DNA from 2 places in the Marinobacter sp. LQ44 genome. Region 2 is predicted to be linked to the other one. Evidence: predicted binding sites of a transcription regulator. Region 2 holds the regulator's gene; the other holds the start of a gene.
What was found. Region 2 encodes FliA, which starts transcription of late flagellar genes. Its sites were predicted from a motif close to CTAAAGTTTNNNNNNNNNNNGCCGNTAA; they were not measured.
Positions count from the first base shown of each region.

Region 1 (14,615 bases), 740 kb from region 2:
TAGCTTTCACTACAGGATCTTATACGAAAAACCTTCTGTAGAACATTAAGACTTTCCTTGACCGCCCCGGAGCTAGGGAACGGGCCAAACCAGGTGCCACGACCCTTCTTGGTACGCCCCCGCCGGAACGTCAGCGACGGGTAGTCACTGTGGGACGACAGATAGATATAGGGGTAGGACTTATCATCCCTGAGCAGGATATTGTAGGGCGGCCTCAGGGATTTGATCAGGTTTTGTTCAAGCAGCAGTGCTTCGGTTTCACTGCCGGTAATGGTGACTTCGATGGAGGCAATCTTGCCCACCAGGGCCTCGGTTTTCGGGGCCAGGCCGGTTTTGCGGAAATAACTGCTGACGCGTTTCTTGAGGTTGCGGGCTTTACCCACGTAGAGCACGCCGCCGGTGTCATCGTACATACGATAAACGCCGGGGCGCTCGGTCAGTTGCTTCAGGAAGTCTTTGCTGTCAAACATCCCGACGGTATCTTCGGGTTCAGACCTTGTCGGCATCCAGCAATCCAAGCCGTACTGCCATCAGCGCCAACTCGACATCGCTGGAGATCTCGAGCTTCTCGAAAATACGATAGCGGTAACTGTTGACGGTTTTCGGGCTCAGGCAGAGCTTGTCGGAAATGTCCTGCACTTTCTGGCAATCCACCACCATCATGGCGATCTGCATCTCCCGCTCAGACAACCGCTCGAACCGGGACAGCTCCCCGTCTTCCTCACGGTCACCACCCAGCGTTTTGAGTGCCATTTTCTGGGCGATCTCCGGGCTGATGTACCGCTGGCCGGAGTGGGCCTTGCGAATAGCTCGCACCATCTCCTGAATATCAGCACCTTTGGTGATATAAGCGGTGGCACCACTCTGCATGACACGGGCGGGGTATGGGTCGTCGGCACAGGCCGTTACAACAATCACCCGAATGGAATCATCAATACGCAATATTCGCCGGGTTGCTTCGAGGCCACCAATGCCAGGCATCCGAATGTCCATCAGGACAATATCCGGGCGGTCCTTGCGCACAAACTCAATCGCATCCTCACCGGATGAGGCCTGGCCAATCGCTTCAATATCGGGATTGTCAGCCAACATGCGGGTTATACCGGAGCGCACCAGCTCGTGATCATCAACAACCAGTACCCTGATCAAATGTCACCTCGCCATCAGGTATGAAAAAAAACAAACTGATTGTAACGTTTAGCAAAGCCTACGGGTAGGCACCGCAGGCAAAAGCCTGCAGACAAACCAATAAAAGCTTTCAGACTTCGGCGGAAGGGCTGCCAAGGCCAGCCGTGTTCTCGACCGGATCAAACCAGACCACCAGATCGCCCCGGCGCACGGCAGACAGTACACGCTCCCGCTCTGCCAGTGGATTCTCGGTGTCATTCAACCCGTGGTAACGCGTGCAGTACTCCTCAGCCAGCCCTTGCAGCTGGTCTTCGGTCAGCAGCCCGGCGTCCACCACAAATTTCTCTTCCCGGGGGTCCGCTTCCGGCTGCTGCGCTGCTTCGTCACTCATAAAACCTCCAATCAGTCGCTGTATGTTACGGTTTTATGGCGACGATCAGAACCCCCGTTGTTGGAGACACATGCTATTGATCCGCCTACCGGGTTCGAAAGCCGGAGGCCAGCTGCCGCATAGACACAGACTCCTGCCTGAGCGACTCACTCACCCGACGCGCATTGTCCACGTTCTCCGTCAGGGTGTCAGCGCTGGCAGACAATGAGACAGCCCGGCGGCCTACCCTGCCGATTTCTTCGTGCTGAAGGGCAATGGAACTGCGGATATGATCGCTGTGCTGCTCCAGCTCATCGAACTGGTTTTTCAGTCGCTCCAGGTGAGTTTTAAGCGCTAAGAGGTTGGTCTGGTTCAATTCCCCCGCCTCTCGCATTTCCGCCAGAAGCCCATCGACACTACCAACGCCTGTTACAAGGTCCTGCACCCACTGGCGGATGTTGCTGGTAGACTCCGCCGTCCTTCGGGACAGTGTGCGCACCTCGTCTGCCACCACCGCAAATCCCCGACCGTGCTCACCGGCCCGCGCGGCTTCTATGGCGGCGTTAAGCGCCAGCAAATTGGTTTGTTCCGCAATATCGGCAATCACACCGATTACCTGTTCGATCTTGCCCGTCGAGTCATTGAGGGCGTGAATAGACTCGGAAACCCGCGCTATCACCTCAACCGTATGCTCTGCGGCCTGCTCGCTGTTCCGCAAACCGCCCTGCACTTCCACATTGGCAACCACGGCCTGCCTGACGGTGACTGCCGAAAGCTCTGTGGCTTGCTCAATCTGTGATGCCTGATCAGCAATTGAAGTCATCGACGCACTGACATCACTGATCTGTTGCCCCGTTTCCTCTGAGGCACGCTGCAAGGCTTCGGCTCCTTCATCGAGCGCCGCAGAACGCTCATCCAGGCCGGCCGCTGCACGACGGATATCGCCAATGAAACCCTCAAATCGGCGCACGAGGCTTTCCAGCGCACCGGCAACGCCCGCCACTTCGTCGCGGCCGCTCACCTCCGGCGTTCGTGACAAGTCAGACTCGGCCTCCATTGCCATCAATTCCCGCTCCATGTATTGCAGCCGCAAAATGACCGAATGCCTGAGCCACAGGGTCATGGCCACGACCACCACAAGGAACGCCAGGGAACCCCCAAGAAGAATAACTCTCTGCCCCGAGAGGAACGCCAGCAAATCGTCCGCGCCAGCTGCCACATCGTCCCGACTGGCAGCCTGTTGCTGGTTTATGGCCTCCAGCATTGGCTCCAGCGCAGGAAACAGCTGAAAATCGACCACCTGGCCTACCCGGTAGTAACTTTTCTCTTCAATACCCTTGTCCATGTCGCCCATCAGAGCCAACACCCGATCAAACTCGCCTTGATGATCGACAGCCCAGTTGCGCAAACGCTCAGCCCCTTGCACGCGCTTCCAATGGTCACGCAAAGCGGTGTCCAGATAGTCAAACTCCGTCTCGATCTCATCCCATAACAGTAACTGCGACTTTATCTTGAAAGCCAGGTCCTGAAGCCGGCGATGATCCTGCTCAAGATCCATCAGCACCCAGGTGTCCTGAAGATTGTTGCGCATGAGATTCTCGGAGGCATCCTCGGCCTTGAGAATAATCATCCAGGAAAGAACCGCCAGGCCTGTGACGGCAATAAGAGAAAGGACAGCAAAGAACAGGATGCGGGCTCGAACGGTGGACAGCATGACAACTCCAGACGGGAAGGTACCCGTGGAGGTTATGCCTGTTTTATGACACTTTTATTTCGGATTTCGCGTCAAATACTTGATTGCGCCTTTTTGCGCACTTCAAAACCCTGTTCCAATTCACTATCATCGCCGCTTTCATAACGTTTGGATACTAATGAACCAGAACGCCTTCCGACTGACACTGCCAATCCTGTTTGGTTATCTGCCATTGGGCATGGCCTTCGGCGTGCTGTTCACCACGCAGCTGGACTATGCCTGGTGGGTCGCGCCCCTGATGGGTCTGGTTATTTATGCAGGGTCTGGCCAGATACTCGCTGTTAGCCTGCTGGCCGCAAGTGCCGGACTGCTGGAAGTGGCTGTGGCCATGTTCGTGCTTAACGCCAGGCACCTGTTTTATGGGCTTTCTCTTTTGGGGCAGTTCCGCGGTGCCGGTTGGCGCAAGGGCTATCTGATATTCGGTCTCACCGATGAAACCTACTCGCTGCTTACCAGCAGGCCGAGGACACCTGATCGCCAACACGAGCAAGCCATTGATTTCAGAATTACGCTGTTCAACCAGCTTTACTGGATAACGGGCTGCGCCATTGGTGCCCTGCTTGGTGAGCTGGTCGCTTTCGACAGCACCGGTATTGAGTTTGCACTGGTAGCGCTGTTCATCGTTCTGACCATTGAGCAATACAAGGCCTTGGGCAACACTTTTCCGCTCTGGGCGGGCGCACTGGCGGCGGGCCTGGCCATGTTGCTGGTACCGCCAGCCCATCAGTTGATTGCAGCGATTATCTTGGTCACAACCACCCTGCTGCTCCACTACTGGAAGCTACACAAACGCACAAACGGCAGTGAGGTGAGCCATGGCTGAGCAATATTATCTGGCGGCCTTCATTGCGGTGTCTGCCGGTGCAACCTTTGCAACCCGTGTGGTGCCGTTCCTGTTTTTCGAGCGCCACACCGAGCACCCCCTGGTAAAGCATATCGGGCGCTTTCTACCGGCAGCTGTCATGGCGTTGCTTGCGGTGATTTTTCTTCAGAGGTCGGCAAACTGGAGCGCCAGCGCGCCAGGGTTGGACGCCTTAGTTCCAGGGTTGTTGGTGGTCATCATTCACTTGTGGCGGCGTAACGCGCTTCTCTCCATAGCCGCGGGTACTGCCGCATACATGACCATTCAGCAAGCAGGCTGGCTTACGTAGTGTCCCGTCTGGCTAGTTCCTTAACCAGACGGGATACCAGATCAGGGCGTACCTTCAACATTGGCAACCAGCCTGGAATCTTCCAGCGCCGCCGTGCGGTGCTTGACCACACCTTTATATTCCGGGCTCTCAATCATGGCCAGAAAGGCATTGATCGACGGGTAGCGCACCAGCAAGACCTGATCCCAGGACTCATCGGGCGGAGCAATCAGCGAACCTACAGAGCGGCCCGACCAGATCACTTCAGCACCAACGGTGCGAACACATTCCGCAGCTTCTTCCATATATCGCTTGTAGGCATCACGGCCTGAACAATCGTGAGCGTCATCCTGGTAAGCAGCCCGGTCGCGAAACCGTAAAAGATTCAGCATCACAACGGGCTGATCTTTGGGGGTTTCCTGCAAAACTTTGCGGAGCTCTTCCTGAGATGGATTGATGGTCGCCATGCTTGTCCCTGTTCATGAGTGTGAAAACGTTACGGAACATCGAACCCGTGTAACGAACAGTAAACCAATTTACTGAAATTTGCACTCGTTCTGGATTAACACAGAGCTCAGGATAAACGACAGAAAAATAAAAAACCCCAGCATTTCTGCTAGGGTTTCATATTGGCGGAGAGGGAGGGATTCGAACCCTCGATACGCTATTAACGTATACACACTTTCCAGGCGTGCGCCTTCAGCCACTCGGCCACCTCTCCAATAAACTGTTTCAAATCAGCGATGTCGTCGCTCATTTGAGGGCGCAAACTTTAATGGTTTTGGGGGCGTTTGGCAACTGTCTGCTATGAGATTCCTGAAAAATTTGTTTGAACCGAGATAATTGCGCATTCTTGTAGCCAGATCCATTCAACCGGAGTGATGAATCATGCTGATGAAGGCGGAACAATCCACGCTGCTGCTCGTTGATGTCCAGGAACGCCTGATGCCCGCCATAAGCCAGGGCGCTGAAGTGGCTGATCGTTGTACCTTGCTGGCCACCATTGCGGGGTTGCTGGAGGTACCGGTGGTGGGCACGGAGCAGCTACCCGAGAAGCTGGGACCGAATGTTGAGTCAGTGCGGGAACTGTGCAACGTCACCGTGGGCAAACATCACTTTGATGCCTGCCCGGACGGTTTGATTGATCAGCTACCGGAGGGGCGCCAGCAAATTGTCATCGGTGGCTGCGAAACCCACGTATGTATGCTGCAAACGGCACTGAGTCTGCTTGATGCTGGCTATAAAGTATGGGTGGTAGCGGATGCCACCGGCTCCCGTAACGACTTCGACCGGGATGTCGCACTTGACCGCCTGCACCAGAGTGGCGCCCGGATTGTCACTACCGAGATGGTGGCCTTCGAGTGGATGGTACATTGCAAGCACCCCCGTTTCCGGGATATTCAGGCGCTGATCAAATAATCTCCCCCATGGTTGGATTTAACCAAAAGCGGCCCCTCCAGAGGGGCCGAAAAAGAGTGTTATCCCGACGACAACATGATCAGATGTTACCTGGCTAGGAGGCGAGATTGTTACGCCAACCAGACTGGCCAAACTCATCACTGCCGAATCGTTCGTGGCCATTACCAATAGCCATCCCTTCACCAGCCGGCACTTCGAATACGTGGTAGGCTTCTGGTCCGAACGGATCGAGTGCGGTATCCAGGTACTCATAGGCATCTGGCACCGGCTCGCCGGACATGGCAACCCTGAACTGCCGCTCCACCATCGGGACCGTAACACTCAGAGGCTGCTGCACCCAGAGAAAAACAGCCTTCTGGGCGACCAGATACTCGCACCGAACCACTTTGCATCCCTCACGTAGGGTCAACGTGGTCGGCTCTTTTCCAGGCTCAAGACGGAACTTGTGAATGGTTTTCATGGCGATACTCCTTCAGAGGTTGCCAGACACAATTCCATCATGCACCGCCGAAGACTTCGAGAAAACAAGATTTATTGAGCAAAAATCATCGATATTATCGAGGTAAGTCAAAGCCGCTACAGATTGCCCGCACACCTTCATGGGCAACCTTCCGGCTTCGGGTGATGGCGTACAGTTGATCGGTTACCGCTTTGACAGGCGCAATTTCCTCCACCTGATATTGGCGGCACACCTCCTCCTTGATTGCCGTTGGCGCCGCAAACACGCCCAACCCTTCCCGCCCGAACACTTTGATAAGCGCACTGTCGTCTACCCGGGCCACCAGGTCCATCCTGACATTGCTGATGGTCAGCCAGTTCATCAGCTTCTGGAAATACGGCGCGTCCGTGGCGTTGGCCAGCAAGGGCTGATGATTGAGAGAGGCCGGAAAGTCGTCCCGAAGCCGCCCAGCCATCTCCGGGGCGGCAAACAAACTGATGGTAGACGATGTCAGGGGATGAACCGCGAAGCGATCTGTGACCGCTTCGGTCTGAGGCATACGGTCTGTCAGCACGACGTCCAGTTCTTTGCGTTTAAGACTGAGCAGCAAATCTTCGGCGCGGCCTGTTCGGCAATCCATGTTGACTCGCCTGTTCAGCTTCAGGGCCGGCTGCAATAACTGAAAAGCAATCAGCTTATGAATAGACGCCGAAACGCCGGCCGCTAATCTCAGCGGGCGATCAGCGGGGGCCAGACGCAAGGTTTCAGACAGCTCCCCAGTCAGTGCAAAAATGTCGTTGGCGTAGGACTGAACCAATTGCCCCAGTTCGGTCAGGACCAGACGCCGCCTTTCCCGGCTGAACAACTGCCCTCCGACCGATTCCTCGAACGTGGCAAGCTGGCCACTCAGGGTTTGCGGCGCAAGATCAAGTAGCTCGCTGGCTTTGGCAATCGAGCCCTCACGGCTGATGACCCAGAAATAATACAGATGCCTGAGATTGAGCTGATCCATCGCGCAGACCTAGTTTGTGGTGGCACTTCGTGATCGCAGTAACCAAACCGACATCAACACACTGTGCAGCAACAATAATGGTAACGCCACCAGTAGCAGGCTTGCCCAGCCAACCGAGGCAAGCACTGCGCCGGCACTCAATGCCGCCATCGCCTGTGCGGTGAACACCATCATGTCATTCAGGCCCTGAACACGGAAGCGCTCGGACTGCTGGTAGCCCTGAGGCAACAGGGTTGTGCCGCCAACGAACAGGAAGTTCCACCCCACGCCCAGTAATAGGAGGGCCCATAGATAATGGTGAAAACTGATACCGCTGGCCGCCAGCAGAATGCACGCCAGGTAGGCCAACAATCCCACCGTCATCATCAGCGGGATACCGACAACCCGGGTCAACCAACCGGATACAAGCGACGGAAGATACATCGCCATGATGTGCAACTGGATAACGCGTTTGGCATCGTCAAGTTCATGCCCGGCCAACTCGGTCATGCTTAAAGGAGTGGCGGTCATGATGAAACTCATCACCGCATAACCGATGGCGGCACCACTGATGGCTGTCCACACCAACGGATTTGCCAGAATCTCCCTGAGCGGCCGGCCTCCGCCCACCAGGGTTTCGGGCACCAGCTCTGCCTTTGCCCGGTAGCCAAATACCAGGATAAAAAACGCCAGGACCTGCACCACAGCCAGCCCGAGCCAACTGTACAAAAACGGGTAAGACTCAGATTTTCCGCTGCCCAAGCCGGCCACTTCTGGCCCCAGCCATGCGGCAACCAGCCCACCCAGCAGCACTCTCGCTGCCGCTGAGCCGGCCATATCCTGCGCTACCGACTCCATCGCAGCAAAACGGTACTGGTGCACCACCGCCAGGCCCGCCCCGCCCAGAACGGAAGCAAGACACATCAGCGTGAAGTGCGATTGCCAGGAAGCGTAGGCCCCCAGCAAACCGGCAAGCATGCCTGTAAGGGCACCCAGAAGCATTACCTGCTTTCGCCCTATCCTCTCCATCAACCAGGTAGCCGGCTTGATAGCCAGAACCGTGCCGACCACCACCAATCCGACCGGCAAGGTGGCCAGTTCCGGCACGGGCGCCAGCAACCGTCCCTGGATGGAGCCAATGAATACGATAAACGGCGCGGTGCACATGGCCAGCGCCTGGGCCGCCACCAGCACCCAGACATTCAATGGCATGAATTATTTCTTCCTGTAGATAATGCCGGGGTGGCACTGAACCATTTCGTACAGATCAGGCAGACCGTTCAGGGATTCAGAGGCACCCAGAATGAGATAACCACCAGGGTTGAGAGCCCCATGCAATCGAGTGAGGATGTCTTTCTTTAGGTCCGCAGAGAAATAGATCAGTACGTTTCGGCACATGATGATGTCGAACTTGCCAAGCATATACCGTTCAAGCAGATTGAGTTCCTTGAACTCCACCATGGCCTTGATTTGCGGTTTTATCTGCCAGCCACCGTTGGCAGATGGCGAGAAGAACTGCTTCTGCCGCTCAGGCGAAAGTCCACGGCCGATGGCGATCATCTCATACTCGCCCCGCCGGGCCACTTCCAGAACGCTTTTGGAGATATCCGTCGCAGTAATTTTTACGTCCCGCAACTTTCCGGGCCGATTACGCCGGAACTCATCTACCACCATACCCACCGAGTAGGGCTCCTGCCCGGTGGAACAAGCGGCAGACCAGATGCGAAGTGGCTGCAGCGAATTGCGCTCGGCAAATTCCGGTAACAGCTTATCCTGCAGAATGCGAAACGGATGGTTGTCGCGAAACCAGAGGGTTTCATTTGTGGTCATGGCGTCAATGACGAGTTCTCGCAGCCCACTGCGCCCCACTCGCTTGAGGCGATCGAGAAGTTCACCCAGCGAATTCAGATTGTTTTCTTCAAGAATCCTGCGTAATCGGCTCTTCACCAGGTACTGCTTGTTGTCACCCAACAGAATGCCACAAGCGTCCTGCAGGAATGTCTTGAAGGCTTCGTATTCCTGAGGCGTAATTTCCGCTTTCATTGGATCTCTATCGTGGGTAAGTCCATGAGCCAAGGCATCAGTTCTGGTCAATAATTTCCATTACCCGCTCGGCAAGCTCGTCAGGGCTGAATTTCGCCATAAAGTCATCGGCACCGACCTTCTGAACCATCGCCCGATTAAAGACCCCGCTCAGGGACGTATGCAGCATCACATACATGCCACTCAGCGCAGGATTCTCCTTGATTCTGGTCACCAGGGTATAACCGTCCATTTCCGGCATTTCCACATCAGAAATGATCAACGACAAATGATCGCGGGCAGTGGAACCATCCCCTGTAATTTCCTTGAGATAGTTCAGTGCCTGTTTACCGTCGTTCTTTGTGACCACTTCCATGCCGATCGCGGTCAAGCAGCGCTCAATCTGGCGTCTTGCAACGGATGAGTCGTCAACCACCAGCACTGGCAAATGCCCAGGTACACGTTCGGCACTGCGAGTTTTCAGCTCTTCGGTGACATCTTCCCTGAGCGGAGAAACTTCTGCAAGAATCTTTTCTACATCTATGATTTCTACAAGTTTGTCGTCAATCTTGGTGACCGCCGTCAAATACACATCCTTGCCGGCGCCCTTGGGTGGCGGCAGGATATCTTCCCAGTTCATGTTCATGATCCGGTCGACACCGGTCACCAGAAAGCCCTGGGTTTTGCGGTTGTACTCGGTGATGATGACAAAGCTTGTTGCCAACTCTTCCTGTGGAATGCCGGCCATGCCAATAGCCATGCTCAGGTCGATGATGGGAATGGTCTCGCCACGAATATGGGACACGCCCCGAACCACCTGGCGGCTGTTAGGTATAGATGAAAGCTTGGGGCATTGCAGGACCTCTTTCACCTTAAACACGTTAATCCCGTACAACTGCCGGCCCCGCAAACGGAACAACAACAGCTCTAGCCGGTTCTGACCAACCAGCTGTGTGCGCTGGTTAACGCTGTCCAACACCCCTGCCATAACTTTCCACTCCTGGCGTGCCTTCAGTCGGCACAGAATTTGCTGAGTCACTATAGAACAGCTTGCTTACGCGAGCCTGGGCCAAAACATTGACGCCCGGTGTCCGATCAGGGTTAACGGCCTAAGTGCCGTTTTCCTTAACGGAACTCGCATAAAAATGCCTAACTGACAGCATAGGACAAAGCAGTGCAGATGCGAACCATCTTTTTAGCGACCTTTTGCCTATATATGGTGGGCCTGAATAGCGCCGCTGCGGCCACCACTGCAACTGAGATACGGGACGCCGCCGGCAGGTTTCTGGCAGCCTGGGCCGAAGAACAACGCCAGAACCAGTACGATGTCCGATTCACCGTTGGCAGCATAGACAGCCGACTGAGTCTGACGGCCTGCGAACAGCCTCTTGAAACCGCCTTTACCAATGATCCCCTGCGGACCACATCGCCATCGGTGATGGTGTCCTGTGCTGGGGAGCGCCCTTGGCGCATGTATGTTACTGCCTCGGTTGAAGTGCACGGCCCTGCCTTGGTGGCTGCTCGCCCCCTGGCCCGCGGTGAGCGCATCAGCAGTGAACTGCTGCAGGAACAGCAGGTGCAGATCAACGCCAGCCGCAGGGGTATTCTCACAGATACTGAACAAGTATCCGGCATGTTGGTGAGGCGCCCGGTTAATGCCGGATCGGTGCTCACGCCGGACCTGCTCGAAGCTCCCAATGCCGTTGAGCGGGGCGATCATGTTATCATCACCGCCAAATCCGCAGTGTTCTCGGTCAGTTCCCGAGGCAAGGCGCTGGCCAGTGCCAGTGTCGGCGAGCAAGTAATGGTTGAGAATCTGCAATCAGCACGCACGGTTCGGGCAACGGTCACGGCTCCTGGCCGGGTGGAAATTGCCATGTAACGGCAAATCCGTGCCCAGCGGCAAATTTTTTCCGTTTTATTCTAAAGGTCGGCTAAACGCTGCCGATAAACAGACATAAACTCGATTCCGCCACCTCTGAAGGTGGCCACAGGCAAGCAGGTACCCTTATGTCAGTTGACTTAAATGGAATTGGCCCCGGCCAGGTCAACACCACCAGAACCACGGCCGACAAAGCAACAGGCAGCCAGAGTGCGCCCTCCACGGCTGGAGAGCAGGCAAAGGCTCAAAGCACGGCTGCACGCGGCGACAACGTCAGTCTCAGTAATCAGGCCAAAAACCTGAAGCAGCTGGAACAGAAACTGGGCGATTACCCGGAAATGGACGACGACCGCATTGCGCAGATTCGCGCAGCACTGGAAGATGGCACCTACAAAATTGATGCAGAGAAACTGGCCCAGAAAATGCTTGAGATGGATAAAAGCATTTTCGGGTGAGTAAAACATGGCTGCAATCATTGAATTGAAGACCCTTCTCTCAGAAGACATCCGCCAGCTTGAAACCCTGGCGGATCTTCTCAACCAGGAAAAACAACTCCTGGCGTCCTCCGACATCGCTCCGCTCCAGGAAATCACCACTCAGAAAAACAACATCCTGACGGATATCCGTGAGCGTGCGAAACAAAAGATCCGCCTGTTGGTGAACATGGGGTACCGACCGGATGCCGGCGAGCCCTCCAGATTTATCCGTGCCGGTGGCATGGAAGACCTGTACCAACTCTGGAAAACCGCCGATGGGCGCCTTCGTGCTTGCCAGGAACTGAACCAGAACAACGGTCGTGTTGTCGGACACCTTCAAAAACGCCTGACGAGGCTCACGGACATCTTCCGTGGCACCTCTGCCCAACAGAAGCTTTATGGTGCCAAGGGCGAACAAACCAGTGTATCCAGCGGCAACATTCTAGCCAGCGCCTGACCGACCCGGCAAACAAAAACGCCCGGATGGGCTATCCGGGCGTTTTTCGTCAGATTCACCTTACCCGTGCATTAACGGGTGTAGATCGTCATTTGGGAATCCGGATGAAACCGTATGTTGTGAATGCTCACGTTCCCCATGGATGGACTCTGATTGCCGCTCACGCGGATGTTGTCCATCCGGATCTCCTCAATCCGTTCGGGAAACGCCAGCCTCAAGGCACCATCCTCTCGAATGGAATATCGAGGCTCACCCTCCCTGTAGTGAACACCAGAGATGGTCAGGTCGGAATCGAGGAAACTGAGCACTGGCACAAAAATGTTGGCGGCCAGTTTGATTCCCTCTACTGAATCGAGTCCGGCGAGTTCCGGATCATCAACAACGCCGCCAGCATTTCCCGGCATTGCGGCAACCGTTTCAATACGCTCCAGCAAGCCCACACTGCTTTGAGCCGTTACGCCGGCCATATCGCTGTCAGACAGGGGCGCAAAGCCCCCCTTTTCATATAACTGACCGACCTGCGCAGGCATGGATGCCGCGCTGGTATTGCCAGCCGCCAGCGACACCAACGGCTGAAACGGCAACGTCACCATGGTAACCAGCGCTGCCGCATTACGATAACGGGCCTGGTGCTTGAGAACACGATGCAGTTCCTTGTCAGTCACCCAGCCAGCGGTGATCAGCACTTCGCCCAGGCGCTGCCCGGTTTCCCGCTGCAACAACAACGCCTCGTCCAGCTGACCTTCCGACAAATAGCCGCGATTGATCAACAACCGGCCAAGCCGGGACTTTTCTTCAAACCCCTTACGGATTCTCACTAGGCTCCTCCCGCATTCAGAGTGATCACCGTACAACCAGGCCCGGTATTGATAATGATTAAAGCGTAGCCCAATCCCCTGGCCTACGCTGTTCTGATTTGCACTTATTCAGGTAAGGATCTGTTAAGATCTTCGCTAATTTTGTTCTATCCGGATTGTCTCAGGATTCCTGATAACAACTGAAACTGTGAGAGCCTCTGAAATGACAAATATCGTAAAACCCGTATCAACTGTGATGTCAGTCCTGTTTGCCGCCATCGCTGCCCTGATGCTGGCCACTCCGATTCAGGCCGAAGAACTGCCGAAGGTTCGCTTTGTGACCTCTGAAGGGGCCTTTGAGCTTGAGTTGCGCCCTGACGTAGCCCCGAAAACCGTGGAGAATTTCCTCTCCTATGTCGAAGACGGATTCTACAACGGTACGATCTTTCACCGGGTGATTCCCGGGTTTATGATTCAGGGCGGCGGATTTACCGACACCATGGCCCGTAAACAGACCAAGAACCCCATCGTTAACGAAGCTTCAGCAACCCTGCCTAATCTTCGGGGCACCGTGGCCATGGCCCGAACCAGCTCTCCAAATTCAGCAACCTCTCAGTTCTTCATTAATGTCTCTAAAAACGATTTCCTGAATGCTGGTGTGCGTGGTGCGGGCTACGCGGTCTTTGGCAAAGTCACCGAAGGCATGGGCGTGATCGACAAGATTGCCGGCGTACAAACCGGACATCGCCAGGGCATGGCGGATGTTCCGGTTCAGGCCGTCGTGATCGAGAAAGTGACTCTGGTTAACACTGAAGACTGAGCACCATGCATTCCCCCGGCCTGCCGCCGGCCATGGAGCCGGCAGAACTTGTCTGGCGCGACGGCGTGCCCGAATCCACCCGGTTTGGAGACGTATATTTCAGCAGGGACAACGGCCTGGCAGAAACCCGGTATGTTTTTATCGGGCATAACCAGTTGCCGGAGCGGTTCCAGCAGGTGCCAGACGCCGGCCACTTTGTGATTGCTGAAACCGGTTTTGGCACGGGCCTGAATTTTCTCGCCGCCTGGGCGGAATGGTTAAAGTGGCGCTCGGCCGATGACAGCGCCATTCTGCACTTTGTGTCGGTAGAGCGATTTCCCCTGCGCCGTCAGGGCCTCGAAAAGGCCCTGTCGTACTGGCCCGAGCTAACCCCCCTGGCAGCGGAGCTTATCGAACAGTACCCTCCACTGATCAAGGGCACTCATCGGCTGGTGCTGGCCGGAGGTCGGGTTCGGCTTACCCTGTATTTTGGAGATGTCCTGGACGCCTGGAAGGATCTCACTTTTACAGCCGATGCCTGGTTCCTTGACGGCTTCGCCCCGTCGTTAAACCCGGACATGTGGCTGGATGAAGCCATTGGTCTGATCACCCGCCACAGCAAGCCCGGAACGACCCTGGCCACGTTTACCGCCGTTGGCCGTGTGCGGCGCAGCCTTGCAGAGGCCGGCTTCGAGATCGCAAAAGTCCCCGGCTTTGGCCGCAAGCGGGAAATGCTTGCAGGAGTTTACCCGCCGGAGACGGCGCCTGGCCAGAAGACGAGAACTGGCACGGTTGCCGTTATCGGTGCAGGGATTGCCGGCGCCCTGCTCGCCCGTAACCTGGCGGAACGCGGCGTTCAGGTGCTGCTGCTGGACCAGGCGCCCCGCGCCGGTTCTGCGGCATCGGGCAATCCCCAGGGTGCGCTCTACGTAAAACTCGGCGTTGAGTACAA
Region 1 covers NZ_CP014754.1:438,972-453,586, forward strand. Annotated here, with positions in the region: gene uvrC (excinuclease ABC subunit UvrC) at 1-506, opposite strand, end outside; gene uvrY (UvrY/SirA/GacA family response regulator transcription factor) at 490-1,149, opposite strand; gene ASQ50_RS02070 (hypothetical protein) at 1,259-1,519, opposite strand; gene ASQ50_RS02075 (methyl-accepting chemotaxis protein) at 1,605-3,212, opposite strand; gene ASQ50_RS02080 (AzlC family ABC transporter permease) at 3,370-4,074, shown strand; gene ASQ50_RS02085 (branched-chain amino acid transporter permease) at 4,067-4,402, shown strand; gene ASQ50_RS02090 (DUF1330 domain-containing protein) at 4,444-4,848, opposite strand; tRNA gene ASQ50_RS02095 (tRNA-Ser) at 5,012-5,102, opposite strand; gene ASQ50_RS02100 (isochorismatase family protein) at 5,270-5,800, shown strand; gene ASQ50_RS02105 (hypothetical protein) at 5,895-6,260, opposite strand; gene ASQ50_RS02110 (LysR family transcriptional regulator) at 6,355-7,251, opposite strand; gene ASQ50_RS02115 (MFS transporter) at 7,261-8,442, opposite strand; gene ASQ50_RS02120 (CheR family methyltransferase) at 8,446-9,273, opposite strand; gene ASQ50_RS02125 (chemotaxis protein CheV) at 9,311-10,240, opposite strand; gene flgA (flagellar basal body P-ring formation chaperone FlgA) at 10,433-11,134, shown strand; gene flgM (flagellar biosynthesis anti-sigma factor FlgM) at 11,263-11,589, shown strand; gene ASQ50_RS02140 (flagella synthesis protein FlgN) at 11,597-12,067, shown strand; gene ASQ50_RS02145 (hypothetical protein) at 12,139-12,885, opposite strand; gene ASQ50_RS02150 (peptidylprolyl isomerase) at 13,088-13,684, shown strand; gene mnmC (bifunctional tRNA (5-methylaminomethyl-2-thiouridine)(34)-methyltransferase MnmD/FAD-dependent 5-carboxymethylaminomethyl-2-thiouridine(34) oxidoreductase MnmC) at 13,690-14,615, shown strand, end outside.
Region 1: the regulator FliA is predicted to act here: its motif matches at 11,176-11,203, upstream of flgM (flagellar biosynthesis anti-sigma factor FlgM).

Region 2 (14,615 bases):
TGTTTCTCCAGTACTTTCTCGATACCTTCCGGGGCGGCCACCAGCACCAGGGCCCGAATTTCGGTGCTGCCGGCTTTCTTGAGCAGGTCGATGGTGGAGATCATGGAGCCACCGGTGGCCAGCATAGGGTCGATGATCAGGGCCATACGCTGGTCCAGCTCGCCCACCAGTTTTTCCAGATAGGTTTCAGCTTCCAGGGTGTCTTCGTTACGGATCTGGCCTACCACGCTCACTCGTGCCACCGGGATCAGGCTCAGCACGCCGTCGAGCATGCCCAGGCCAGCGCGCAGAATCGGCACAATGGTGACTTTCTTGCCGTGAATCTGTTCCACGGTCACCGGCCCGGCCCAGCCATCAATGGTCTTTTCCTGCAGGTTGAAGTCTTTGGTCGCCTCGTAGGTCAGAAGCGCGCCAACTTCCTGTGCCAGTTCACGAAAATTCTTGGTGCTGATGTCTGCGCGGCGCATCAGGCCGAGTTTGTGGCGGATCAGGGGGTGCTTCACTTCGTGGATCGGCATTGGGGTCACCTGTGTGTTCGAATGTTCGGGCTTGGATTCGGATGCAATAAATGGCGCAAGGATACCGTATCTGGGCGCCTGCGTCAGGCGCTGGTCGTGCCGTAAATATCAAAAATTGTAAGGCCTGGTACGGTTCTTGCGATAATTCTCCCAGATTGGCGCGCCGCGTCAGATTTTCGACCCTGACAGTTCCGGAAAGCACGGCAGAGCGGAGAAGTATCCAGCATGGACAGAGCGTTAGTTCTGAGTAACGTCAAAACCCTGACGCGGGGCAGTATCGGTATTCCGCTGATGCTGATGGGTTTGTTGGGTATGATGATCCTGCCCATGCCGGCCTTCCTGCTGGATGTGTTTTTTACCTTCAACATCACTTTGTCCATCGTCATCCTGCTGGTGTGTGTGTACGCGCTTCGGCCCATGGAGTTTGCGTCGTTCCCGACGGTACTGCTGGTTGCCACGCTCCTGCGTCTGGGGTTGAACGTGGCCTCTACCCGGATTGTCCTGCTCAACGGTCACGAAGGTGGCGATGCCGCCGGTAAGGTGATCGAATCGTTCGGTGAGGTTCTGATCGGCGGTAACTACGCCGTTGGTCTGGTGGTGTTTGCCATCCTGATGATAATCAACTTCCTGGTAGTGACCAAGGGCGCCGGCCGGGTGTCGGAAGTCAGTGCCCGCTTTACCCTGGACGCCATGCCCGGCAAGCAGATGGCCATTGATGCGGATTTGAACGCGGGCCTGATCAACCAGGACGAGGCCAAAAGCCGCCGTTCGGAGATTGCCCAGGAAGCGGATTTCTATGGGTCTATGGATGGTGCGTCCAAGTTTGTGAAGGGCGATGCCATTGCGGGGTTGCTGATTCTTGCGATCAATATCATCGGTGGTATCTCGATCGGCATGCTCCAGCATGGCCTGGACTTTGGCCTGGCGATGCAGCGGTACGCGCTGCTGACCATCGGTGACGGCCTGGTTGCCCAGATTCCATCACTGTTGCTGTCTACTTCCGCTGCCATCATGGTAACGCGGGTAACGGCCAGCCAGGACATGGGCGGGCAGATCATTCATCAGATGTTCAACGCGCCGAAGGCCATCGGTATTGCCGCCGTCATCCTGATTATCCTGGGCCTGATTCCGGGCATGCCCCATGTTGCCTTCCTTGGATTGGGCAGCCTTGCGGCCGGTGCGGCCTGGCTGATCTGGAAAAAGCAAAGCCAGACTGTGGAAGAAGAGGGCGTTTACGCCGGTCGTGGCGGCATGGCTGGTGGAGCGCCCCGTGCCGGTGGCGAGGTGGTTCAGGATCGGTCCGGCGCAGAAGGACAGGCGCTGCCGGCGCCCGGTGAAACCCGGGAGCTGGGCTGGGATGATGTGGCGACCGTTGACATCGTTGGTCTGGAAGTGGGCTACCGGCTGATTCCTCTGGTCGATAAATCCCAGGGCGGGCAGCTGCTCAGTCGCATCAAGGGGGTTCGCAAAAAACTGTCTCAGGATCTGGGTTTCCTGATGCCGTCAGTGCACATTCGGGACAATCTGGACCTTATGCCGAACGTCTATCGCATTACCCTGATGGGTGTGACCATTGCCGAGGCGGAGATTCACCCGGAACGTGAGCTGGCCATTGATCCGGGTCAGGTGTTCGGCAAGGTGGAAGGCATTGCCGGCAAAGACCCGGCCTTCGGCCTGGATGCCATCTGGATTGAGCCTGACAAGAAAGACCAGGCCCAGACTCTGGGCTACACCGTGGTGGATGCCAGCACGGTGGTGGCTACCCACCTTAACCAGATTCTGCAAAAGCACGCCCATGAACTTATCGGCCATGAAGAGGCCCAGAAGTGGCTGGACCAGTTGGAGAAAATGGCCCCGAAACTGGCTGAGGAGCTGGTGCCTACGACGATTTCCGTGAGCGTCCTGTTGCGGGTGCTTCAGAATCTGCTCCGGGAAGAAGTGCCGGTCAGGGATATGCGCTCCATTGCCGAAGCCATCGTTAACGTCCATCCCAGAAGCCAGGACCCGAAACTGTTGACCACCCTGGCTCGCCAGGCGCTGCGCCGAATGATCGTTCAGAGCATCTGTGGCAATGACACCGAGATACCGGTGATCACTCTGGATCCAGACCTGGAACAGTTGTTGCTTAAGTCAGTTCAGCAGAGTCAACAATCCGGCGGACAGGACGATATTGGCCTGGTGCTTGAGCCCAATATGGTGGAAAAGCTGCAGCGGTCCCTTCAGGACAGTGTTCAGCGCCAGGAAATGCTGGGCAAGCCGGCGATTCTTCTGGTTTCCGGGCCCTTGCGGCCAGTGCTGGCAAAGTTTGCCAGTTATGGGGTAGAGCGTTTGCATGTGCTCTCGTACCAGGAAATTCCGGATAACAAACAGATCACGATAGTCGCCTCTGTTGGTCAGTAAGGCCGGCAGGGCAAGGCGAGCACCCGATTCGGGCACGCCGGTGGAGGATGAAACGCTATGAAAGTACAACGGTTTTTTGCAAAGACCATGGCCGAAGCCCTGAAACAGGTCAGTCATGAGATGGGACCGGATGCCGTTATTTTGTCCAATCGCCGGGTGGACGGAGGCGTCGAAATTGTGACGGCCCTGGACTATGACGAAAATATGGCACGCCAGCGCCTTGGCGAGAGAGCGGCACAGGCCACCAACGGCTCCCGCCTGGCGGAGCTGCAGGCAGACCAGCATCGTCGGCTGGAAGAAGAGTTGAACCGATCACGCAATCGCATTCGCGAAGTGCGGGAGAAGCGGGCGGGTATCGGCGCGGAATATGATCGTGCACTGGCTGACGATCGGCCGGCTGCCGACTGGTCAGGTGAGCTGGCTGGCGGGTCGACCTCGGTGGGCAATGCAGGTGGCCGGCCAGCGGCGGGCTACTCGGATGAGTTGGCGAGCATGAGAGCGGAAATCAACTCCCTGAGAGAGATGGTCAGCGGCCGTACCTCGGTACCCGAGAAGCCTGCCGTCGCGGCATCCAATGCAGTTCAGCAGAGGCTTGCAGAGCGGCTGCAGGAATTTGGCCTGGGCGCGGAGCTGGCAACCTCTCTGTCTCGTCAGCATCGCGCCGGCAGGTTGGAAGACGGTTGGAAGCAATCCCTGAAGATGCTGGCCACCGGCGTACGTACCGCTCGGGAACACTGGCTTCAGGCCGGCGGCGTCTATGCGCTGGTGGGGCCAACCGGGTCTGGGAAGACCACCACCATTGGCAAGCTGGCAGCTCAATATGTACTGGAGCATGGGCCGGATTCCCTGGCGTTGGTCACCACCGATCGCTACCGGGTGGCAGCCCATGAACAGCTGTTCGTGTTTGGCCGTATTCTCAATGTGCCGGTTCGGGTTGTGGACGAGAGTCATTCCCTGGATGACATTCTGGAGGAATTGTCAGATCGGCACCTGGTTCTGATTGATACCGCCGGGCTGACCAGCTCGGATCGCGGTTATCAGGAACAGCTGGCGGAGTTGGCCCGGAGCGATCACAATGTCCGTACCCATCTGGTCGTGTCTGCCACCAGCCAGCCGCGCATCATGAAATCCGTGTGGCATTGCTATAAGATGGCAAACCTTGCAGGCTGCGTCATGACCAAGATTGACGAAGCGCTGACACTGGGTGAGTCTTTGGGCTTTGTCATGGAAACCGGCCTGCCAGTGGCGTGGTATACCGATGGCCAGAAGATTCCCGAAGACCTGCACCGGGCAGAGGCCATTCCTCTGGTGCGGTTGGGCGTAGAACGCCTGAAAACAATGCAGCACGGCCAGGCCGTTGCAGAAGGGGCCTGAGGCCCGGTGGTACAGCCGGTGCGCTGCCGTTTGTGCCCACACAAGAACGCAGTAAGAGACTGATAACAGTATGAGCAGACCACATCCGGTTCAGGTGATTGCGGTTACCGGCGGCAAGGGCGGTGTCGGCAAGAGTAATGTGTCCGTCAACCTCGGTATCGCGCTGGCCCAGAAAGGCCGACGGGTGGTGTTGCTGGATGCAGACCTTGGCCTTGCCAATATCGACGTGCTGTTGGGCATTACCGCCAATCGCAACCTGCAGGATGTGCTCAGTGGCGAGTGCGACCTCAAGGACGTGCTGGTCAACGGCCCGGGTGGTATCAAGATTGTCCCCGCATCGTCCGGCACCCAGCGTATGACCCAGTTGAGCCCGATGGAACATGCGGGGCTGATCAACGCCTTCAGCGAGCTGGGTGACCAGATTGATGTGCTGATTGTTGACACTGCAGCCGGTATTTCCGAGTCCGTCGTCAGTTTCCTGCGGGCCTCCCAGGAATTGCTGCTGGTGGTGTGCGATGAGCCTACCTCGATCACCGATGCCTATGCCCTGATCAAACTGATGAATCGCGACTACGGCACCAACCGTTTCCGTATTCTGGCGAATCAGGTGCGAAACGAGCAGGAAGGCCGGCATCTGTATGAAAAACTGACCCGTGTCACCGAGCGTTTCCTTGATGTAGCACTACAATATGTAGGTATCGTGCCTTACGACGAAGCCGTCAAAAAAGCCGTCCAGCGGCAGCGGGCCGTTCTGGATGCCTATCCACGGGCCAAGGCGTCGCTGGCGATCCGTGCCCTGGCAGAGAAAGTGGACAGCTGGCCGCTGCCATCATCGCCAAGAGGGCATCTGGAGTTTTTCGTGGAGAGGCTCGTCGAAGTCTGATCTGAATCCAGTCCTATAAGAAAACCGGATACATGACATTGGCGAAAAACCTGGGAATCTACCATCAGGCTGGCGCAAAAGGCCCCTCTCAGCTGATTGAGGAGCATGCGCCGCTGGTCAAGAAAATCGCCCTACACTTGATGGCCCGTTTGCCGGCTTCGGTCCAGCTTGAAGATCTCATGCAGGCGGGCATGATCGGCCTGCTGGAAGCTGCGCAACGCTATTCCACCGGCAAGGGTGCCACCTTTGAAACCTACGCAGGTATTCGTATCCGCGGTGCCATGGTGGATGAAATCCGCAAGGGCGACTGGGTTCCCCGCTCCGTTCACCGCAATGCCCGCCGTATCGCCGCAGCCATCAAGACGGTTGAAGACCGCACCGGGCGCGAGGCCCAGGATGTTGATGTTGCCGAAGAGTTGGGCATTGAGCTGTCGGAATATCATGCCTCCCTGGCAGACGCCAACAGTGGCCGACTTTTTAGCCTTGATGAGCTCAATGAATCCGGGGAGCTGCCGATAGAAGAAACAGAGGCCAGCGATAATCCCCTGGATGGCATTGCATCAAATGCATTCCAGAAAAGCCTGGCAGAGGCAATCGAAGAGCTTCCTGAGCGAGAAAAGCTGGTGTTGAGCCTCTACTACCAGGAAGAGCTCAACCTGAAGGAAATTGGCGCGGTGCTTGGCGTCAGCGAGAGCCGGGTCAGCCAGATTCATAGCCAGGCGGCCCTTCGTCTCAGGGGACGGTTGTCCGATTGGCGGGAAGACGAGCCAGAATAAACCGGGCCGGCGCTGACCGCGCGGCGCGTAACTGTGTAGATTTTGGTAACCGGCGCTTTACAACGCGGCCAAACAACACACAATAAGCGGTTAAAGCAGCGGCCTGCTAGACTTTCAAAAGGCTTAATGAAATCCGGGTGTTACTGACTGGAGGTCCCATTGGACAAAAACATGAAAATTCTCATTGTGGATGACTTTTCCACAATGCGGCGAATCATCAAGAATCTGCTGCGCGATCTTGGCTTCACCAATACGGATGAAGCGGACGATGGCAACACTGCCTTGCCCATGCTCAGGAGCGGCAAGTACGACTTCCTGGTGACCGACTGGAACATGCCAGGCATGTCGGGTTTTGATCTGCTCAAGGCGGTGCGGGCAGACGAGAACCTGAAGAACCTGCCGGTGCTGATGGTAACTGCGGAGGCCAAGCGTGACCAGATTGTGGCGGCGGCCCAGGCCGGCGTTAACGGGTACGTCGTCAAACCGTTTACTGCTGCCGTTCTCAAGGAAAAGATTGAGAAGATCTTCGAGCGAATCCAGTAACCAGAGGTCGGATGGCTGTCATGACTGACAAGAACGAGAACCATCAGGGCCTCGACCCGGAGGTAACCGAAAAGCTCCAGCAGCAGAGTTCGGAGTTGGCCGAATGCATCAGTTCCGGTAACTACGCCCGGGCAATGTCGGTGATCAACGAGCTAAGTGAAGTTCGCGACCAGAGCCTCTATCGGGAAGTGGGGCGGTTGACCCGGAGCCTGCACGAGGCTATCCGGAATTTTCAGATAGACGCCCGCAGTGCCGAGCAGAAAGAAGTCTTGTCCAAGATGTCCGATGCCTCGGATCGGCTGGCCTACGTTGTCCAGATGACCAGCCAGGCGGCCAATCGCACCATGGACCTGGTCGAAGAAAGCATGCCGGTGGCGCACACCATGCGCGACGAAGCGACCGCCCTGCGAGACGAATGGCAGCGGTTGCGCCGTCGGGAAATGGAGCCGGCAGAATTCCGGGAACTGTACGGACGCATTGATCGCTTCTTTGCGGGCCTGGCGACAGATTCCGATACCCTGTACAGCAATCTGTCTGAAGTCCTTCTGGCCCAGGACTTTCAGGATCTTACCGGGCAGGTTATCCAGAAAGTCACGGCCCTTGTGAAAGAAGTCGAAGAGAACCTGCTTGGCCTGGTGGTGATGGCCAGCCACGTGGACCAGCTCACCGGCACTGTGCACCAGATTGAAGAAAAAGAAGAATCGGCCGAAAAAGGGGTAGGGCCTCAGATCAAGGCTGAGGAGCGTGATGATGTAGTTTCGGGGCAGGACGACGTTGATGACCTGTTATCCAGTCTCGGTTTCTGAACGATTATAGAGGGTGACGCATGGCGTTTGATGCCGACGAAGAGATCCTGCAGGACTTCCTGGTTGAGGCCGGCGAGATTCTCGAAAAGCTGTCCGAGCAGCTGGTAGATCTTGAGCAGCATCCGGATGACAGCAACCTGCTCAACGCCATCTTCCGTGGTTTCCACACGGTCAAGGGCGGTGCCGGGTTCCTGCAGCTCGAAGCGCTGGTCAACTGCTGTCACTCTGCGGAAAATGTGTTCGATATCCTTCGCAACCACAAGCGCAAGGTTACCTCCGAATTGATGGACGTGGTGCTGGAAGCCCTGGACCACGTCAACGCCATGTTTGATCAGGTTCGTAACCGTGAAGAGCCGACGCCGGCTCCGGACGAATTGATCGCCGCGCTGGATGAACTTGCCAAGCCGGAAGGCGACACGGCAGCGCCGGTAACGCCAACCCCAGAACCCGAACCTGCCGTGGGTGCGGGCAATGATTCCGGTGATATTACCGACGAAGAGTTTGAGCAACTGCTGGATGCCCTGGCCGATGAAAAAGGTGCGGAGCAACAGCCGGCGGCCGCACCGGAAAACACCTCCGCCAATGACGCCGGATCAGACGGCGACGAGATCACCGACGACGAATTTGAAGCCCTGCTGGATCAGTTGCACGGCAAAGGCCAGTTTGCCGGCGCCCCGGTTGTTGATAACGACACCCCGCCGGAGCCGGAACCAGAAGAACCGGCAAAATCATCCACTGGTGATGATCTGATCACCGATGACGAGTTTGAAAATCTGCTGGATGAGCTGCACGGCAAAGGCAAGAGCCCTGGTGCAGCCCCCGCAGGGGAGACCAAACCTGAGCCTGCGGCCAGGCCTGAGCCAAAGAAGCCGGAGCCAAAACAACCGGAACCCGCCAAGCAGGAAGCCAAACCGGCAGCCCCCGCCGCTCCGGCAAGAGATGCGGCGCCCACAGCTGAGACCACCGTGCGGGTGGATACCAAGCGCCTTGACGACATCATGAATATGGTGGGTGAGCTGGTGCTGGTCCGTAATCGTCTGCAGCGTCTGGGCTCCGAGAGCGAAGATGAACATATGCACAAGGCGGTCGCCAACCTCGACGTGGTGACCACCGATTTGCAGGCGGCGGTCATGCAGACCCGCATGCAACCGATCAAAAAGGTATTCGGGCGCTTCCCACGGGTGGTACGAGACCTGGCCCGAGGGCTGAAGAAAGAAATCAACCTGGTGATGCACGGGGAAGAAACCGACCTGGACAAGAACCTGGTCGAAGCGCTGTCCGACCCGCTGGTTCACCTGGTAAGAAACTCCGTTGATCATGGCATTGAAATGCCAGAGGTGCGAGAGAAGGCCGGTAAGCCCCGTGCTGGCACCGTTACCCTGTCAGCGGAACAGGAGGGGGATCATATCCTGCTTTCCATCTCTGACGATGGCGCGGGTATGAACCCTGATGTTCTGCGCCGAAAAGCGGTGGAGAAGGGGCTGTACGACCAGGATGCAGCGGATCGACTGACCGATAACGAGTGTTTTAACCTGATTTTTGCCGCCGGTTTCTCGACCAAGGAACAGATATCCGATGTGTCTGGCCGGGGCGTGGGCATGGACGTGGTGAAAACCAAGATCGGCCAACTTAACGGCCAGATCAACATCGTGTCTGAACAGGGCAAGGGCACCAGCATTCTTATCAAGGTGCCGCTCACCCTGGCGATCATGCCTACGCTGATGATCATGCTGGGCGATCAGTCCTTCGCCTTGCCCCTGGTGAACGTGGTTGAAATTTTCCATCTCGATCTGTCGAAAACGAACATCGTCGATGGCCGGGAATGCATCGTGGTTCGTGACAAGGTATTCCCGCTGTTCCACATCAAGCGCTGGCTGGTACATGGCGCGGCTGGTCAGAAAGAGCCGGAAAACGCCCATGTGGTGATTGTGGCCATGGGTACAAAGCAGGTCGGGTTCGTGGTGGACCAGCTGATCGGCCAGGAAGAGGTGGTGATCAAGCCCCTGGGGCGGGCGTTACAGGGTACGCCCGGTATGGCCGGGGCCACCATCACCGGTGACGGCCGCATTGCCCTGATTATTGACGTACCCAGCCTTCTTCAACATTACGGTTAGCGGTGCCAGGGCAGACAACATGCAGGATTGTTTAGGAGAAATGGATGACAGTTTCTGTCCTGGTTGTTGATGATTCAGGGTTCTTTCGCAAACGGCTGACGGAAATCCTCACGGCCTCGGGGCAGATCGAGGTTGTCGGTGCGGCAACCAATGGTCGTGAAGGGGTGGAGCTGGCCGAAAAGCTGCGCCCTGATGTGATTACCATGGACTACGAAATGCCCGTGATGGATGGCATTTCGGCGGTTCGTTTAATCATGAAAAAGCACCCGACCCCGGTGTTGATGTTCTCCTCTCTGACGTATGAGGGCGCGCGGGTTACTCTGGATGCCCTGGAAGCCGGGGCAGTGGACTTCCTGCCCAAGAACTTCGAGGAAATTGCCCGGGATACCAGCCAACTTCAGAAAATCCTCATCGATCGGATTCTTGACGTGGCCGGCAGCAAGCCCGGCGGTCGTTCTGCGGCTCCGGTTGCGCGCCCGGCAGCGCCGCGTCACGGGGTTTCGCGCCCGGCAGCGCCGCAGCCTCCAGAGCGGCCCGCCAGACCGGTAACCCGCGACCGCTCAGCCCCGGTCCAGCCAGAGCCGACCCGCGAGCCGGAAACGCCAAGGCGGCCCTCCCGGAAAGCCGCACCAAGACATTACAGCGTGGTTGCAATTGGCACTTCCACAGGAGGACCGGTGGCGCTGCAGAAGGTCTTGGCCGCACTGCCGGCGTCGTTCCCGGCTCCCATTGTGCTGGTGCAGCACATGCCTGCCAGTTTTACCCCGGCTTTTGCCGAGCGCCTGAACAAACTTTGCCGTATTCAGGTCAAGCAGGCAGAGGATGGCGATATCCTGAAGCCTGGTCATGCCCTGTTGGCGCCCGGCGGCAAGCAAATGATGATCGAAAATCGTGGCGGTCAGGCGAGGGTCAGGATCCTGCCGGGTGACGAACGGCTGAACTACAAACCCTGTGTGGATGTCACTTTCGGTTCTCTTGCCCGCAGCTTCCCGGGAAAAACCCTGGGCGTCATCCTGACGGGAATGGGAGCAGACGGTAAGGAAGGCTGCCGGATGATGAAGCAGTCCGGTTCGGTGGTCTGGTCCCAGGACGAGAAATCCTCGGTGATCTACGGCATGCCCATGGCCGTCGCCAAGGCCGGATTGAGTGACGAAATCCTGCCGCTTGATGAAGTGGGCCCCCGGCTGGTTGAAGGCGTGAGCTGATGGATATTCTGAGCCTGCTGGGCATCATCCTTGCCTTTGTAGCCATCCTGGGTGGCAATCTGCTCGAAGGTGGTGCCGTCGGCTCCCTGTTCAATGGGCCTGCCGGGCTGATCGTGGTTGGGGGCACACTGGCGGCCACTATTCTGCAAACCTCCTGGCCCATGCTCAAACGGGCCATGACACAGATTCGCTGGGTATTCGTTCCGCCCTACATCAGCCTGGAAGATGGCATTGGCAAGGTCATTGACTGGAGCGTCAAAGCTCGTAAGCAGGGTTTGCTGGGCCTTGAAGGCCTGGCAGAGCGGGAGCCGGAGAAATTTGCCCGCAAGGGGCTGCAATTACTGGTTGATGGCGCTGAGCCGGAAGCCATCCGCAGCATTATGGAAGTGGATCTGGAATCCCGTGAACAGCGGGACCTTGAGGCGGCGCGAATCTATGAAGCCATGGGTGGTTATTCGCCGACGATCGGTATCATCGGGGCGGTCATGGGCCTGATTCAGGTGATGACCAACCTTGAAGACCCGCAGTCTCTGGGTAGCGGCATTGCTACCGCGTTTGTAGCCACCATCTACGGCGTGGCCCTGGCCAACCTGCTGTTTTTCCCTGTCGCCAACAAGTTGCGAAGTATCGTCAAGGAACGTACCCGCTACGAAGACATGATGATCGATGGCATCATCGCCATCGCTGAGGGTGAGAACCCGAAATCCATTGAACTGAGGCTGCGGGGCTTCCTGCAGTAATCAGGACGGAATAGCCTATGCGCCGGCGCAGACAACCCCAGGATGACCTGCACAACAAGGAGCGTTGGCTGATTTCCTACGCGGATTTCATCACGCTTCTGTTCGCTTTTTTTGTTGTCATGTACTCGGTGTCTTCCGTTAACGAGGGTAAATACAAAGTTCTGTCCGAAACCCTGACAGGCGTGTTTAACGCCCCCCAGCGCTCGGTGCAGCCTGTCCAGGTGGGCGACCAGCCACTGCGGGCCCCGACCAGTTCACCAGAAGACGTCATTCCCCCGCCAGTCACCGAAGCCCCTCGCAATCCTCAACTGGATGCCGAGAGCCGCACACAAGCCCTCAGAACCATGGCAGATCAACTGACTATGGAGTTTGATGAACTGATCAGTCAGGGCGTGGTCAGCCTGGAAACCAATGAACACTGGCTGGAGCTCAACCTGCCAAACAGCATGCTGTTCAGTAGTGGCGACGCCGAACCTCACTACGATGCATTCCAGGTCATCGAAAAAATCGCGACAGTGCTTCGCAACCGCGATAACGCGGTCAAGGTGGAAGGGTTTACCGATAACCAGCCAATAAGAACCAGCCGGTTTCCATCCAATTGGGAGCTTTCCAGCGCCAGGGCATCGGCCGTGGCTCGTATGTTGATGATGGAAGGTGTAGAGCCCGAACGTCTGGCGGCGGTGGGTTACGGCCAGTACCAGCCGGTAGCGAGAAACGACACCGAAGAAGGGCGGCGCCGTAATCGCCGGGTTGTGCTTCTGATTTCCCGAGACGCCAGTATTCGTGGTGCCGTTCGCTAATCTGCCGGTGGCAGATGCGTATGGCCGAACTGGCACGCTTACTGTATTACAGTCTTTTTATCATCCGGATCGGCAAAGGCTTGCCGCGTAAAACGGACAGCGGACAGTCAAGTTCCGGGCCAGCGTGCCGATATGGTCAGTAGCGGCCGGTATTTCTGTCGGGCATAGCCAAACTGGAGTAACAAGAGTGCGAATCTGGGCTGTAGCCAATCAAAAAGGTGGTGTAGGTAAGACAACCTCGGTGGTAGCCCTGGGCGGGTTGTTGGCCGAACGCGGCAAACGCGTGCTGGTGGTCGACCTTGACCCCCATGGCTCTCTGACCAGCTGGTTCGGGTATGACCCCGATTCGCTGGCGCACAGCGTATTCGATCTGTTCCAGCACCAGGGCAAGGTACCGGAAGGCCTGCCTGCCCAGCTGATTACCGAGACCAGTTGTCCGAATCTGTCGTTGCTGCCGGCCAGCACAGCCCTGGCCACCCTTGAGCGTCGGATGATTGGCGTGGAGGGGATGGGGTTGATTGTTTCCCGGGCCCTGGCGCAACTCTGGGATGACTTTGATTACGTGATTCTGGACAACACCCCGTCGTTGGGCGTGCTGATGGTCAATGCCCTGGCGGCGGCCCAGCATCTGATTATTCCGGTACAGACCGAGTTTCTGGCGATCAAGGGCCTGGAGCGCATGCTGCACACCCTGCAAATGATCATGCGTTCCCAGAAGAACGAATTGGCGTACACCATTGTGCCCACGCTCTATGATCGCCGTACCCAGGCCTCAGTGAAGAGCCTGAATCTGTTGCGTAAAACCTACGGCGACAAGCTCTGGCGTTTTGCCATTCCGGTGGACACCAAGTTCCGGGATGCCAGCCAGGCCGGTGTTATTCCATCGGCACTGGATGCAGACACCCATGGCGTTCGAGCCTACCGGCATCTGCTTGACGATGTTCTGGCGTTAACCGCTACCGCGAAGGAGCGGCAGCATGGCTGACAAAAAAATGACACAGCTGGCGGCGCCTGACGCGGCGATTGCCAGCTACCTCGACGAGCTTCTGCACACGGCAACCAGCAGCGCCCAGGTGCAAGAGCCGGAAAAGGTTCAGTCAGCGCCTGGGCCGAAGACTGAAACCAGAACCCGAGTCCGGGAAAAACCGGCCGAGATCATGAAGCCGGCGCCCGCACCGCCGATTACCGCAGACCCTGTGCCGCCCCGGCGGCAAGAGGTCCGGCAGCCAGAGGCCGACGTGGTACCCAGCCCGGAGCCACCGACCCGGCCAGAGTGGTCCCAGGGGCCGTTTGAGTGCCTGATCTTTACAGTAGCGGGCCTGCAGCTTGCGGTGCCCTTGGTACTGCTTGGTGCCATTCATCGAATTGAAGAGGAAATCCGGCCCATTCCCGGCAGCCCCCGGTGGTATATGGGTATTCGCCCGGATCGAGACCATAATTTGCGGGTGGTCGACACTGCGGAATGGATTATGGCCGGGCGGGTGCCTGCCGGTGCCAGGGATAACTATCGGTTTGTGATCCGTCTGGATGACAGCGATTGGGGCCTGGCCTGTGACGATGTTGCCCAGTCGTTTACGCTCAAGCCAGATGAGGTGCGCTGGCGCACCGCGCGGAGCAAGCGGCCCTGGTTAGCGGGTACGGTGATTGATCATATGTGTGCATTGATTGATGTCAGAACCATGGCCCACCTGTTGGTGAGGGCGGAGCGGGAGCACCATCTGGATCTGAGTTGAGGTGGCCGCGCACAGGCGGACACTGTACAGATTGGTTACTGAAAGAAACCGTGCAAGGCTGGCACGGTTTGTGCCCTTAACTATAGTATTGGGCACTGATGATGAATTTTTGACGATCAGGTTGCCCGCCGGGCAGCCGAGAAGGAGAGAGCGCTATGGCATCCCCGAGCGGACAAGTAAATCAGGCCCATGATGATCAGGTACTGCAGTACGTGACCTTCCGCCTGGATGATGAGACCTACGGCATCAACGTGATGCAGATCCAGGAAGTACTTCGGTACACCGAGATTGCTCCGGTACCGGGTGCTCCGGATTACGTGCTGGGCATCATCAACCTGCGGGGCAACGTGGTTACGGTGATTGACACCCGCCGGCGATTTGGCTTGGCGGACGCAGAAGTGACGGATGCCACGCGGATTGTGGTGATGGAATCTTCCAGCCAGGTTATGGGTATTCTGGTGGATTCAGTGGCGGAAGTCGTCTATCTGAAAGCCAGTGAAATTGAAACTGCACCAAACGTGGGTAACGAGGAAAGTGCCAAGTTTATCCAGGGCGTGTGCAACAAGAATGGCGAGCTGATTATTCTCGTCGAGTTCGACAAAATGCTGTCAGACCACGAGTGGGCTGAAATCGCATCGCTGTAAGGGCCTCTCCTTCCAGCGCTCCCGATGGACGTCTTCCGTGGTAAATCACTAGGGAGACGTCTGTCATGAGTTATACCAT
Region 2 covers NZ_CP014754.1:4,135,140-4,149,754, forward strand. Annotated here, with positions in the region: gene upp (uracil phosphoribosyltransferase) at 1-518, opposite strand, end outside; gene flhA (flagellar biosynthesis protein FlhA) at 744-2,918, shown strand; gene flhF (flagellar biosynthesis protein FlhF) at 2,976-4,292, shown strand; gene ASQ50_RS18940 (MinD/ParA family protein) at 4,363-5,175, shown strand; gene ASQ50_RS18945 (RNA polymerase sigma factor FliA) at 5,208-5,951, shown strand; gene cheY (chemotaxis response regulator CheY) at 6,111-6,494, shown strand; gene ASQ50_RS18955 (protein phosphatase CheZ) at 6,515-7,300, shown strand; gene ASQ50_RS18960 (chemotaxis protein CheA) at 7,321-9,414, shown strand; gene ASQ50_RS18965 (protein-glutamate methylesterase/protein-glutamine glutaminase) at 9,459-10,619, shown strand; gene ASQ50_RS18970 (flagellar motor protein) at 10,619-11,359, shown strand; gene motD (flagellar motor protein MotD) at 11,377-12,159, shown strand; gene ASQ50_RS18980 (ParA family protein) at 12,347-13,144, shown strand; gene ASQ50_RS18985 (chemotaxis protein CheW) at 13,137-13,892, shown strand; gene ASQ50_RS18990 (chemotaxis protein CheW) at 14,048-14,536, shown strand; gene ASQ50_RS18995 (DUF2802 domain-containing protein) at 14,602-14,615, shown strand, end outside.